DNA from 2 places in the Agrobacterium sp. GD03872 genome. Region 2 is predicted to be linked to the other one. Evidence: predicted binding sites of a transcription regulator. Region 2 holds the regulator's gene; the other holds the start of a gene.

Region 1 (6,060 bases), on a different contig from region 2:
TCGTCAGGAAGAAAAGACCAACGTTTCGGCCTGATCGGTTCGAGAAGAACAAAGCCCCTCGCAGTAAAGGCTGCGGGGGGCTTTTCTTTATGCGTCGTCTGCCTGGCATTCCGGGCATATCCGATAAAACGGAAGCGTTTCGCCTCCGAACATACGTAGAAACAGAGAGATGGAGCGTCTTCGCCTTTTGTCGAAGAGCAAAGGGGCTCCCGTCAATATTTCGGTATCTCGATGAACCCTGTAACCGCGATCCTTGTTCATGTTTCCGATCCCGCCGAGGGATTGCTCTGGTACGGCAAGGCGTTTCCGCAGGCCGTCCCATCCGTCAGCCTCCCGTCCGGCTTCGAATTTCTGCGGATCGGCGATATCCAGCTGGAAATCGTCCCCGCCGATGAAAAGGTTGAGAGCGGGGCGGCCGGGTCCGTCGTCTATTGGTGGACGGATGATTTCGGGCAGTCCCTGGCGCATCTGCGTGAAGCGGGCGGCGTTCTATATCGTGGCCCGATGAAAATCGATGAGGAACTCTGGATGTGCCAGTTCCGCGATCCCTGGGGCAACTGCATCGGCATTCGCGGGCCCATGGTCGCGGAGGTGCTGTAACGTTCCTGGATGTTCGAAGCATCCCCGTAAGTTACATTTCCGACAATCAGGTGGAGGAAAGCTCCGTCCGCCATTTTGCGTTTGGAGCGGATTGCGCTTTGCTGATAAAGTCTTACAACTGATTTGCAGCGCGATATGACGGAAATGTGAATTCCCGTCGGCGACCCGGTTCCCATGTCATTGGGGATAACCGGAAATGTCGGGAGTACTAGCCGGCGCTGGGTTTTGTTGAATTTCACGGTCTTGCCGCTCAGCGGGGCCGTCTGTTCCGGCGACTTGAAATCGGTGTTTCGAAACTCCACTTTCAGTCTCGAGAAATGAATGTGCCGGATGCCCCAAGCTGTCCGGCAAAGTGTCCCGAAAGGGACCAGGAAAGGAAATGATATGACGAACATCACGTCTGCGGCATCTGGCGGTACCTATCCGGTACTTCCCCTGCGCGACATTGTCGTTTTCCCGCATATGATCGTTCCCCTGTTCGTCGGGCGGGAAAAATCCATCCGTGCGCTCGAGGAAGTCATGGGTTCGGACAAGCAGATCATGCTTGTCACCCAGATCAACGCCAGCGATGACGATCCGGCCCCCGAAGCCATCCACAAGGTCGGCACGGTCGCCAATGTCCTGCAGCTTCTGAAGCTTCCCGACGGTACGGTCAAGGTGCTGGTGGAAGGCAAGGGCCGCGCCCAGATCGACAGCTATACCGGCCGCGAGGATTTCTACGAAGCCTCCGCGACGCCGCTGCAGGAGCCTGCCGAAGATCCGGTCGAGATCGAGGCGCTCTCGCGTTCGGTCGTTTCGGAATTCGAGAGCTATGTGAAGCTCAACAAGAAGATTTCGCCCGAGGTTGTCGGCGCTGCCGGCCAGATCGACGATTATTCGAAGCTCGCCGATACGGTCGCTTCGCACCTGTCGATCAAGATCACCGAAAAGCAGGAAATGCTGGAAACCGTCAGCGTCAAGCAGCGGCTTGAAAAGGCGCTCGGCTTCATGGAAGGCGAGATTTCCGTGCTGCAGGTGGAAAAGCGCATCCGCTCGCGCGTCAAGCGCCAGATGGAGAAGACGCAGCGCGAATATTACCTGAACGAGCAGATGAAGGCGATCCAGAAGGAACTCGGCGACGGCGAGGATGGCCGTGACGAGATGGCCGAACTGGAAGAGCGCATCGCCAAGACCAAGCTTTCCAAGGAGGCCAAGGAAAAGGCCGAGGCGGAAATGAAGAAGCTTCGCCAGATGAGCCCGATGTCCGCGGAAGCGACCGTCGTGCGCAACTATCTGGACTGGCTGCTGGGTCTGCCCTGGGGCAAGAAGTCGAAGATCAAGGCCGATCTCAACGCCGCCGAGAAAATCCTCGATCAGGATCATTTCGGTCTCGACAAGGTCAAGGAACGCATCGTCGAGTATCTCGCCGTACAGGCGCGCGCCTCGAAGATCCGCGGACCCATCCTGTGCCTCGTCGGCCCTCCCGGCGTCGGCAAGACCTCGCTCGCCAAGTCGATCGCCAAGGCGACCGGTCGCGAATATGTGCGCATGGCGCTTGGCGGCGTGCGTGACGAGGCGGAAATCCGCGGTCATCGCCGCACCTATATCGGCTCCATGCCCGGCAAGATCGTGCAATCGATGAAGAAGGCCAAGAAGTCCAATCCGCTCTTCCTGCTCGACGAAATCGACAAGATGGGCATGGATTTCCGCGGCGATCCGTCGTCGGCCCTGCTTGAGGTGCTTGATCCGGAACAGAACTCCACCTTCATGGACCACTATCTTGAAGTGGAATACGACCTGTCCGACGTGATGTTCGTGACCACGGCCAACACGCTGAACATTCCCGGTCCGCTGATGGACCGTATGGAAGTGATCCGCATCGCCGGTTACACGGAAGACGAAAAGCGCGAAATCGCCAAGCGTCACCTGTTGCCCAAGGCGATCAAGGAACATGCCCTGCGTCCGGAAGAATTCTCGGTTACCGATGATGCCCTGATGGTCGTCATCCAGCAGTACACCCGCGAGGCGGGCGTGCGCAGCTTCGAACGCGAGCTGATGAAGCTGGCGCGCAAGGCTGTCACCGAGATCATCAAGGGCAAGGTCAAATCAGTGGAAGTCATCGCTGCCAACGTTCCGGATTTCCTGGGCGTTCCGCGGTTCCGCCACGGCGAGGCCGAGCGCGAGGATCAGGTCGGTGTCGTCACCGGTCTTGCCTGGACGGAAGTCGGCGGTGAATTGCTCACCATCGAAGGCGTGATGATGCCGGGCAAGGGCCGCATGACGGTCACCGGCAACCTCAAGGAAGTGATGAAGGAATCCATTTCGGCGGCGGCATCCTATGTCCGTTCGCGCGCCGTGGACTTCGGCATCGAACCGCCGCGCTTCGACAAGAGCGACATCCACGTCCACGTTCCGGAAGGTGCAACCCCGAAGGACGGACCGTCCGCCGGTGTTGCCATGGCGACCGCCATCGTCTCCATCATGACCGGCATTCCGGTCTCGAAGGATGTGGCGATGACGGGCGAGATCACGCTTCGTGGTCGCGTGCTGCCGATCGGCGGCCTGAAGGAAAAGCTGCTCGCGGCCCTTCGCGGCGGCATCAAGAAGGTGCTGATCCCGGAAGAAAACGCCAAGGACCTGGCGGAGATTCCGGACAATGTGAAGAACGAGATGGAAATCATCCCGGTATCGCGCATGGGCGAGGTCATCAAGCACGCCCTTATCCGCCAACCGGAGCCCATCGAGTGGGACGGCAGCATCGAGACGCCGGTGATCGCAACCGTCGAAGGCGTCGACGACGGCAGCCAGACCATCGCGCATTGATACAGGCATCGTCGCGAGGGGCGGGAATCGCCTTTCGCGACGGGTGCTGCATAGATTCAATGTGTTAGGTGTCCGAAGGCGCATGTGGCGTAAAGCTGCGCACAAGTGATGCGAATTTGGCACGAATATGTGGAAGGCCGGCAGAAATGTCGGCCTTTTTTGTGAAAAAAAACGCAGACCCCTTGTTTTTCAGGCGATTCCAGCGCTTTTGGGTTGCGGCGCGCGGATGCGAACGTATTCTGCGCCGGCTTAATTTGAGTCGTTTCAAACCATTGAAAGGGGTGGAAACATGAACAAGAACGAGCTCGTCTCTGCTGTTGCCGAAAAGGCTGGTCTCACGAAGGCAGATGCTGCTTCCGCTGTTGATGCCGTATTCGAAACCGTACAGAGCGAACTGAAGAACGGTGGCGACATCCGCCTCGCCGGCTTCGGCAGCTTCTCCGTCAGCCGTCGTGAAGCCTCCAAGGGCCGTAACCCTTCCACGGGTGCTGAAGTCGATATCCCGGCTCGCAACGTGCCGAAGTTCTCCGCAGGCAAGGGCCTGAAGGACGCCGTCAACTCGTAAGGTTTCCGGAAGGCCGCAATGCCCGCGGCGGGCGAGCGGCTTTTCAGGTTCACGAGGAAACATGTTTTGACGCCCTGACGCCATCGCATTGTTACCAAAAGCGGGTGGTGCTTCGAAAAGCTCTTTTCGGACAGCCTGCATTTTCGGGCCAAGATGTGAATGAGAGTAGGGGAATGCCTGTGTAGCTTCCATCCGAACACACGGCGTTTCGAAACGCGGAATGTGCGCATAAACACGAAAGCCCGGCTCCTGCAGCCGGGCTTTTTGATTCTCCCGTAGGGAAATGTCATGCCACTGTCATGTCTTTGACGCAGAAGCCATGGGGTATTTCTGGACCCAAAGGGGGATTAAAATGGCGTTCCGATTTTCTCACATGGCTTTGACCGCTGCGCTGCTCACATCCGCCGCCTTTCCGGCGGCTGCCGAGCCGGTTTTCAACCGCATTGCATCTTTCCCGGTGGCGAATAATCTTCCCGCGGACAAGGACGCCAAGTCCGTCACGTCGGCTGAAATCATCACCGCCAGCGAAGACGGCAAGACGCTGATCTATTCGGATAGCCCGCTCGGCGGCATCGGTTTCATCGACATCACCGACGCCAAGGCCCCCAAGGCCGGCGGCGCCCTGCTGCTCGAAGGCGAGCCGACCTCCGTTGCCGTCGCTGGCCTTAAGGTTCTGGCCGGCGTCAACACGTCGGAAAACCGCGCCAATCCGTCCGGCAAGCTGGTAACCGTCGACATCGCCACCAAGAAGATCGATGCAAGCTGCGATCTCGGCGGCCAGCCCGATTCGGTTGCCGTTTCCCCTGACAAGACCTTTGCCGCCATCGCCATCGAAAACGAGCGCGACGAAGAAGTGAATGAAGGCGCCCTGCCGCAGATGCCGGCGGGTTATCTGGTAACGGTTGGTCTGAAGGACGGCGTTGCCGACTGCGCGACGCTGAAGAAGATCGACGTCACCGGTCTCGCCGAAATTTCCCCCGAGGATCCGGAGCCGGAATTTGTTTCGATCAACGCCAATGGCGAGATCGCGCTCACCCTGCAGGAAAACAACCATATCGTCATCATCGATGGCAAGACCGGCACGGTTAAGACGCATTTCTCCGCCGGCACGGTCGATCTCGAAGGCATCGACACGAAGTCGGACGGCCAGCTGAAATTCACCGACAAGCAGGAAGGCCGCAAGCGCGAGCCGGACGCCGTGAAGTGGCTGGACAATGACCGCATCGTCATCGCCAATGAAGGCGACTGGCAGGGCGGCTCGCGCGGCTTCACCATCTTCGACAAGACCGGCAAGCTTCTCTATGAAGCCGGTTCCTCGCTCGAACACGCAGTTGCGGCTATCGGCCACTATCCGGAAAAGCGCTCTAGGGCCAAGGGCATCGAGCCGGAAGGCCTGGAAGCGGCGACGTTTGGTGACCAGAAATATTTCTTCGTACTTTCCGAGCGCGGCTCCATCGTCGCGGTTTACAAGGATACGGGCGCAGAACCGCAGCTGACGCAGCTGCTGCCTTCGGGCGTTTCGCCGGAAGGCGCTGTCGCCATCCCGTCGCGCAATCTTCTTGCCACGGCCAATGAGGTCGATCTGATCGAGGATGGCGGCGTCCGCTCGCATGTCATGCTCTATGAGCGTGCAGAGGGCGAAGCAGCCTATCCGCAGCTCGTTTCCGCCACCGTCGACGGCGCGCCGATCGGCTGGGGCGCTCTTTCGGGCCTGGTCGGCGATGCCGAGAAGCCCGGTATCCTCTATGCCGTGTCCGACTCGGTCTATGGCAACCAGCCGTCGATCTACACCATCGACGCAACGAAGAAGCCTGCCACCATCACCAGCGTGCTGCGCATCAAGCGTGACGGCATTGCCGCTCAGAAACTCGACATCGAAGGCATCACGCTCGACGGCAAGGGCGGCTTCTGGCTGGCCTCGGAAGGCGACAGCGCCAAGCTCGTTCCGCACGCGCTCTACAACGTCAACGCCAAGGGTGAAATCAAGGCCGAGATCGCGCTGCCGAAGGAACTTCTCGCCGGCGAGACCCGCTTCGGTTTCGAAGGCGTGACCATGATCGGCAAGGGCGATGACGCCACGCTGTGGATGGCCG
Region 2 (6,060 bases):
CCCTTCGAAGTCCCACAGATGGTAATCTATATGGCCAAGTTCAAGCACCCGGCATGACACGCGTCAGACCGGGTGATCCCGCTCAGATGACGCCCATGCACCAGGCGATGATGGACTTCTGCGCGTGGAGACGGTTTTCCGCCTCGTCGAAGACCACCGACTGCGGGCCGTCGATCACGGCGTCCGTCACTTCTTCACCGCGGTGCGCCGGCAGGCAATGCATGAACAGCGCATCTTTTTCCGCCTTGGCCATCAGGGCTTCATTCACCTGATAGGGCTGGAAGATGTTGTGGCCGCGCGCCTTGTGTTCCTGGTTCATGGACACCCAGGTATCGGTGACGACGCAATCCGCACCCGCAACGGCCTTGTCGGCATCGTGGCACAGCATGATCTCGCCGCCATTGTTGCGGGCCCAGTTCAGGAACTTGTCATGTGGTTCAGACCCCATCGGCACCGCCATCGTCATGCGGTACCCGAAGCGGGCCGAGCCTTCGACGAAGGAATGCAGGACGTTGTTGCCATCCCCCGTCCAGGCAATGGTCTTGCCTTTGACAGGTCCGCGATGTTCTTCGAATGTCATGATGTCAGCCATGATCTGGCACGGATGCGTATCGTCCGTCAGGCCGTTGATGACCGGCACGGTGGCGTGTTCGGCAAGTTCGAGGAGGCGCGAATGATCCGTCGTGCGGATCATGATGGCGTCCACATAACGCGACAGCACCTTGGCCGTATCGCCAATCGTTTCCGCACGGCCGAGCTGCATTTCCGTGCCCGACAGAAAAAGGGTCTCGCCGCCAAGCTGGCGCATGCCGACATCGAAAGACACGCGGGTGCGGGTGGAAGGCTTTTCGAAGATCATTGCCAGCATCTTGCCGGCAAGCGGCTTTTCCGCCGTTCCGGCCTTCGTGGCGACCTTGCGCGCACGCGCATCGTCGAGAATTGCCCGCAGGTCCTGCGAGCCCATGGCCGACAGGTCGAGAAAATGTTTAGGTGAAGCCATTTCAAACAGTCCCATGCTCGCGAGCCTCCGGGAGAGGCCCGCCCTTTATTGTTTCCTCAGGCGATCTTTGCCTGTTTCGCGGTCAGGGAAGCAGCCGCCGCCTCCACACGTGCCAGACCCTCGCGAGCCTCTTCCGCCGTGGTGACGAGGGGCGGCAGAAGGCGGATGACGTTGTCGCCCGCGGGCACGCCCAGCAGATGTTCCGCCCGCATGGCCTGCAGCAGTTCGCCCGAAGGAACCCTGGCCTTGATGCCCAGCAGCAGGCCTTCGCCACGGATTTCCTCGATGACGTCAGGATAACGATCCTTCAGCGAGGCAAGGCCCTGGCGGAAGACCAGTGCGACATCACGGACCTTTTCCAGAAAGCCTTCGGAGAGAACGACGTCGAGCACGGCATTGCCCACCGCCATGGCCAGCGGGTTGCCGCCATAGGTGGTGCCGTGTACGCCTGCCGTCATGCCGGACGCAGCATCCGCCGTGGCGAGGCACGCGCCGAGCGGGAAACCGCCGCCGATACCCTTGGCAACCGCCATGATGTCGGGCGCAACGCCCGTCTGTTCATAGGCGAACAGCTTGCCCGTGCGGCCGACGCCGGTCTGGACTTCGTCGAAGATCAAGAGCAGGCCATGCTCATCGCACAGCGCCCGCAGGAGCTGCAGGAACTCCTTGCTGGGTGCGCGGATACCGCCCTCGCCCTGAATGGGTTCGATCAGAAGTGCGGCCGTCTCGGCCGTGATGGCGGCCTTCAGCGCATCGACATCAGCGAACGGCACCTGGTCGAAACCTTCGACCTTGGGGCCGAAACCTTCGAGATATTTCTGCTGCCCGCCGGCGGCGATCGTCGCCAGCGTGCGACCATGGAAGGCGCCTTCAAAGGTGATAATCCGGAACTTTTCCGGATGGCCCTTGGAATAGTGGTAACGACGCGCGGTCTTGATCGCGCATTCCAGTGCTTCCGCGCCGGAATTGGTAAAGAAGACCTTGTCCGCGAATGTCGCTTCCGTCAGGCGTTTTGCCAGCTTTTCCTGGCCGGGAACTTCATAGAGGTTCGAGACGTGCCAGACCTTCTCGGCCTGGGTCTTGATCGCATCCACGAGGTGCGGATGGGCATGGCCCAGCGAGTTGACCGCGACGCCCGCCGCAAAATCCAGATATCGTTCGCCGCTTTCCGTGAACAGCCAGACGCCCTCGCCTCGCTCGAAGCGCAGGGGGGCTCTTGCAAACGTATCGAACAATGGCGCGGCGGCTTCGGCCATGGCTGTATCACTCCTTGCGCGGATGCGCTGTCAGACGGTTGTCAATAGGCTCTCGGGGTTATCCCTCGCCTGAAAATCAAAAATGCCGCCTTGCGGCGGCAGGGGCACTATTGTCACTTCGCCTGCCGATGTCAACAAAAGTCCGCATTTCCCGGCCTTCTCAAGCACTAGTAGGTGCAGGCCAGCCAGCCCCAAGGTGTTGCCTTTCAGACTCAACTCGCCAGCAAGTTGGGGAAAACCGGAAAATCGATTCCAGATGATTCCCGCGACTCTTGCCACGGAGTCGGGCTGGCACTAGGTTAATCGCTAATTACTAGACTGCATTGCGGCGGAACTAGTCACCAAAAATCCGGCGGAAACCACGCTCGCGGCATGTCCACGAGACGGAGAGGGATTCTGCCGAAATTATACGCGACAAGCGGAGAAGCGGCATGAACTGGACAGACGAGCGGGTCGAGAAACTCAAGAAATTGTGGGCCGAGGGACTGAGCGCCAGCCAGATAGCAGCACAGCTGGGCGGTGTCAGCCGCAATGCCGTCATCGGCAAGGTCCATCGCCTCAATCTGCCGGGACGCGTCAAGGCCGGCGGTCCGGTCACTTCGGCGCGCTCCGCGCCCAAGCGTACCGCGGCTCCTGCCCCACGCGCGACGAATTTCGCGACCCGCGTCAGCGCAGCACCGGCACGCGCCCTGAACCGTTCGAACGCGGCAACGGCGCTGCACGAGGAGATCGACATCGAGACCGCTGAGGTCCTCGATTACGCTCCTTCGAGAAATGTCGTGACGCCGATTTCCCGTCGCCTGACGCTGACGGAACTGACGGAGCGCACCTGCAAGTGGCCGGTCGGCGACCCGTTGAAAGACGACTTCCATTTCTGCGGTTGTGAAGCGCTGGAATCTTCGCCCTATTGCAAGTTCCATGCGAAGCTTGCCTACCAGCCGGTAAGCGAGCGCCGCAAGGCTTGAGTGTTGCGGCACGCATTCGACACTCAAAAACTACGGGCCTTCGGGCCCGTTTTTTTTTGTGACAGAACTCGAGGCAGTTCCTGCGTCAGCCCATCAGCGAAACGCTGAGCCTATCCTGCATCACTGCTCCACCTGACCCGCAATCCGGATTTCATTGCCGGATTCCTGCGGGTGCTTGGTCGTCCCTTGAGACAAAGACCAAGCTGCCACATGTGGGGAAAACCCAAAAAACGAAAGGCCCGACGCCATTCCGGTGTCGGGCCTTTCGGTTTTTGGTGGAATGTGGTCCAGAGCGGAACCGTCAGTTTGGCCCGGCTCAGGCTTCCATCGAATATCCGGCGCCGCGAACGGTGCGGATGACATCCTGCATATGCGAAAAATTGAGCGCCTTGCGCAGGCGTCCGACATGCACGTCGACGGTGCGCTCATCCACATAGATATCGTGACCCCAGACGCCATCCAGCAGTTGCGAACGAGAGAATACCCGGCCCGGAGAGGTCATCAGGAATTCCAGCAGGCGGAACTCCGTCGGCCCGAGGCGCACTTCGCGGCTCTTGCGGTGAACGCGATGGGTCTCGCGATCCAGTTCGATATCGCCGCATTTCAGCACCGAAGACAAAACCTCGGGGCGGGCGCGGCGCAGCATCGCCTTGACGCGGGCCATGAGTTCCGGTGTCGAGAACGGCTTGACGACATAATCGTCGGCGCCGGTGGCAAGACCGCGAACCCTTTCGCTTTCCTCGCCGCGCGCCGTCAGCATGATGATGGGCAGGCGTTCGGTTTCCGGCCGCATTCTGAGCCGACGGCACAGTTCGATACCGGAAACGCCGGGTAGCATCCAATCCAGGATGAGAAGATCCGGAATGCGTTCCTGCAGCCTGATTTCCGCCTCGTCTCCACGCGGTATCGTGTCGACGTCGTATCCCTCAGCCTCGAGATTGTAACGAAGCAGGACGCTCAGCGCTTCCTCGTCTTCCACAACTGCAATCTTGGGCACCATATGCTAACTCCGCAAGCCTTCGCCTGTCTGTTACTCGGTCACCGAACCGAGCGTGTTGGAACTGTCGTCCTTCGGACGCTCGCCTTCCGGCTGACTGCCGGTGGTCATGTAATAGATCGTCTCGGCGATATTGGTGGCGTGGTCGCCGATACGCTCGATGTTCTTGGCGCAGAACAGAAGATGCGTGCAGGTGGTGATGTTGCGCGGGTCTTCCATCATGTAGGTCAGAAGCTCACGGAAGAGCGACGTATACATGGCGTCGATTTCTTCGTCGCGCTCGCGAATGGCGTTGGCCTTCTCGGCGGAACGCGTGGAATAAACGTCGAGCACTTCCTTGAGCTGCACCAGCGCCAATTCGGACAGGTGCTCGATACCGCGGGCCAGCTTGCGCGGAACGCCCGTTCCGGCAACCGCGATGACACGCTTGGCGGTATTCTTGCCGAGATCGCCGACACGCTCGAGATCGCCGGCAATTCGCAGGGTGCCGATAATCTCGCGAAGGTCGGATGCGACCGGCTGCCGTCTGGCGATGGTGACGATGGCCTTGTCACCGATTTCCCGCTCGGAATGATCGAGGATCGTATCGTCGGAAATGACTTTCTGGGCGAGCGCGGCGTCGGAATTGACGAGCGCGCGCACGGCATCGGCGCACATCTGTTCCGCAAGGCCGCCCATTTCGGCGATGCGGCGCGTCAGAAACTTCAATTCGTCGTCATAGACGGACAGGATATGCGAATGGGTCGTTGTCTGTGTCATGGTCTAGTCCTCCGGCTTGGCCTGCATGCGCGTGCCCGGAAGCGGGCACGCAGAGGCACCAGTCTTGTTCAGTTTTAATGAAGCGTCGGCCGGGATCAGCCGAAGCGGCCCATGATGTAGTCCTGCGTGCGCTGGTCGTCCGGATTGGTGAACATCTTGTCGGTTTCGTTTTCCTCGACAAGATGACCAAGATGGAACATGGCCGTGCGCTGGGAAACACGCGCCGCCTGCTGCATGGAGTGCGTGACGATGACGATCGTGTAATTGGTGCGCAGTTCGTGGATCAGCTCCTCGACCTTTGCAGTCGCGATCGGGTCCAGCGCCGAGCAGGGTTCGTCCATCAGGATCACTTCCGGGCTGACGGCAACGGCGCGCGCAATGCAAAGACGCTGCTGCTGGCCGCCGGAAAGACCGGTGCCGGATTCGTGCAGACGATCCTTCACTTCGTTCCAGAGACCCGCCTTCTGCAGGCTCTGCTCAACGATCTGGTCCATATCCGCCTTGTTACGGGCGAGGCCATGGATGCGCGGGCCATAGGAAATGTTTTCGTAGATCGACTTCGGAAAGGGGTTCGGCTTCTGGAACACCATGCCGACGCGGGCGCGCAACTCCACGACGTCGATCGCCTGATCGTAGATATCATCGGTATCGAGCGTGATCTTGCCGGTAACCCGGCAACCGTCGATCGTGTCGTTCATACGGTTCAGGGTACGCAGGAATGTGGATTTGCCGCAGCCGGACGGGCCGATAAGCGCGGTCACCGTATTTTCCCGAACGTTGAGGTTCACGTCGTAAAGCGCGCGCTTTTCGCCGTAATAAACCGAAACGTCCTTGCCGATCATCTTGTATGAAACTTCATTCATTTTCTTGTCCAGCGCCTTTTCAACTGCTGCTTCCGACAACATGTTCATTGCTCAATCTCCCTCTACCAGCGCCGCTCGAAGCGGCGACGCAACAGGATTGCGCCAACATTCATGACGATGAGGAACAAAAGCAGGATGATGATAGCGCCAGATGTTCTTTCGACAAAGGCGCGTTCAGCTTCGTTCGCCCACATGTAAATCTGCACCGGCAGGGCCGTGG

Evidence for each region. The regulator PhoB, encoded in region 2, activates phosphate uptake and scavenging genes when phosphate is short. The targets are predictions, from matches to a motif close to TGTCATNNANCTGTCAT.
Region 1: N5D22_RS12900 (esterase-like activity of phytase family protein) is a predicted target of PhoB. The motif match lies at 4,252-4,268, and genes of this name have one in related genera.

The regions. Positions count from the first base shown of each region.
Region 1 is NZ_JAOCCY010000004.1:379,794-385,853, reverse strand. It holds gene clpX (ATP-dependent Clp protease ATP-binding subunit ClpX) at 1-34, shown strand, start outside; gene N5D22_RS12915 (glyoxalase/bleomycin resistance/dioxygenase family protein) at 232-600, shown strand; gene lon (endopeptidase La) at 985-3,402, shown strand; gene hupB (DNA-binding protein HupB) at 3,692-3,967, shown strand; gene N5D22_RS12900 (esterase-like activity of phytase family protein) at 4,320-6,060, shown strand, end outside.
Region 2 is NZ_JAOCCY010000002.1:506,463-512,522, reverse strand. It holds gene argF (ornithine carbamoyltransferase) at 83-1,000, opposite strand; gene N5D22_RS06450 (aspartate aminotransferase family protein) at 1,057-2,256, opposite strand; gene N5D22_RS06445 (GcrA family cell cycle regulator) at 2,688-3,221, shown strand; gene phoB (phosphate regulon transcriptional regulator PhoB) at 3,538-4,221, opposite strand; gene phoU (phosphate signaling complex protein PhoU) at 4,252-4,977, opposite strand; gene pstB (phosphate ABC transporter ATP-binding protein PstB) at 5,073-5,888, opposite strand; gene pstA (phosphate ABC transporter permease PstA) at 5,903-6,060, opposite strand, start outside.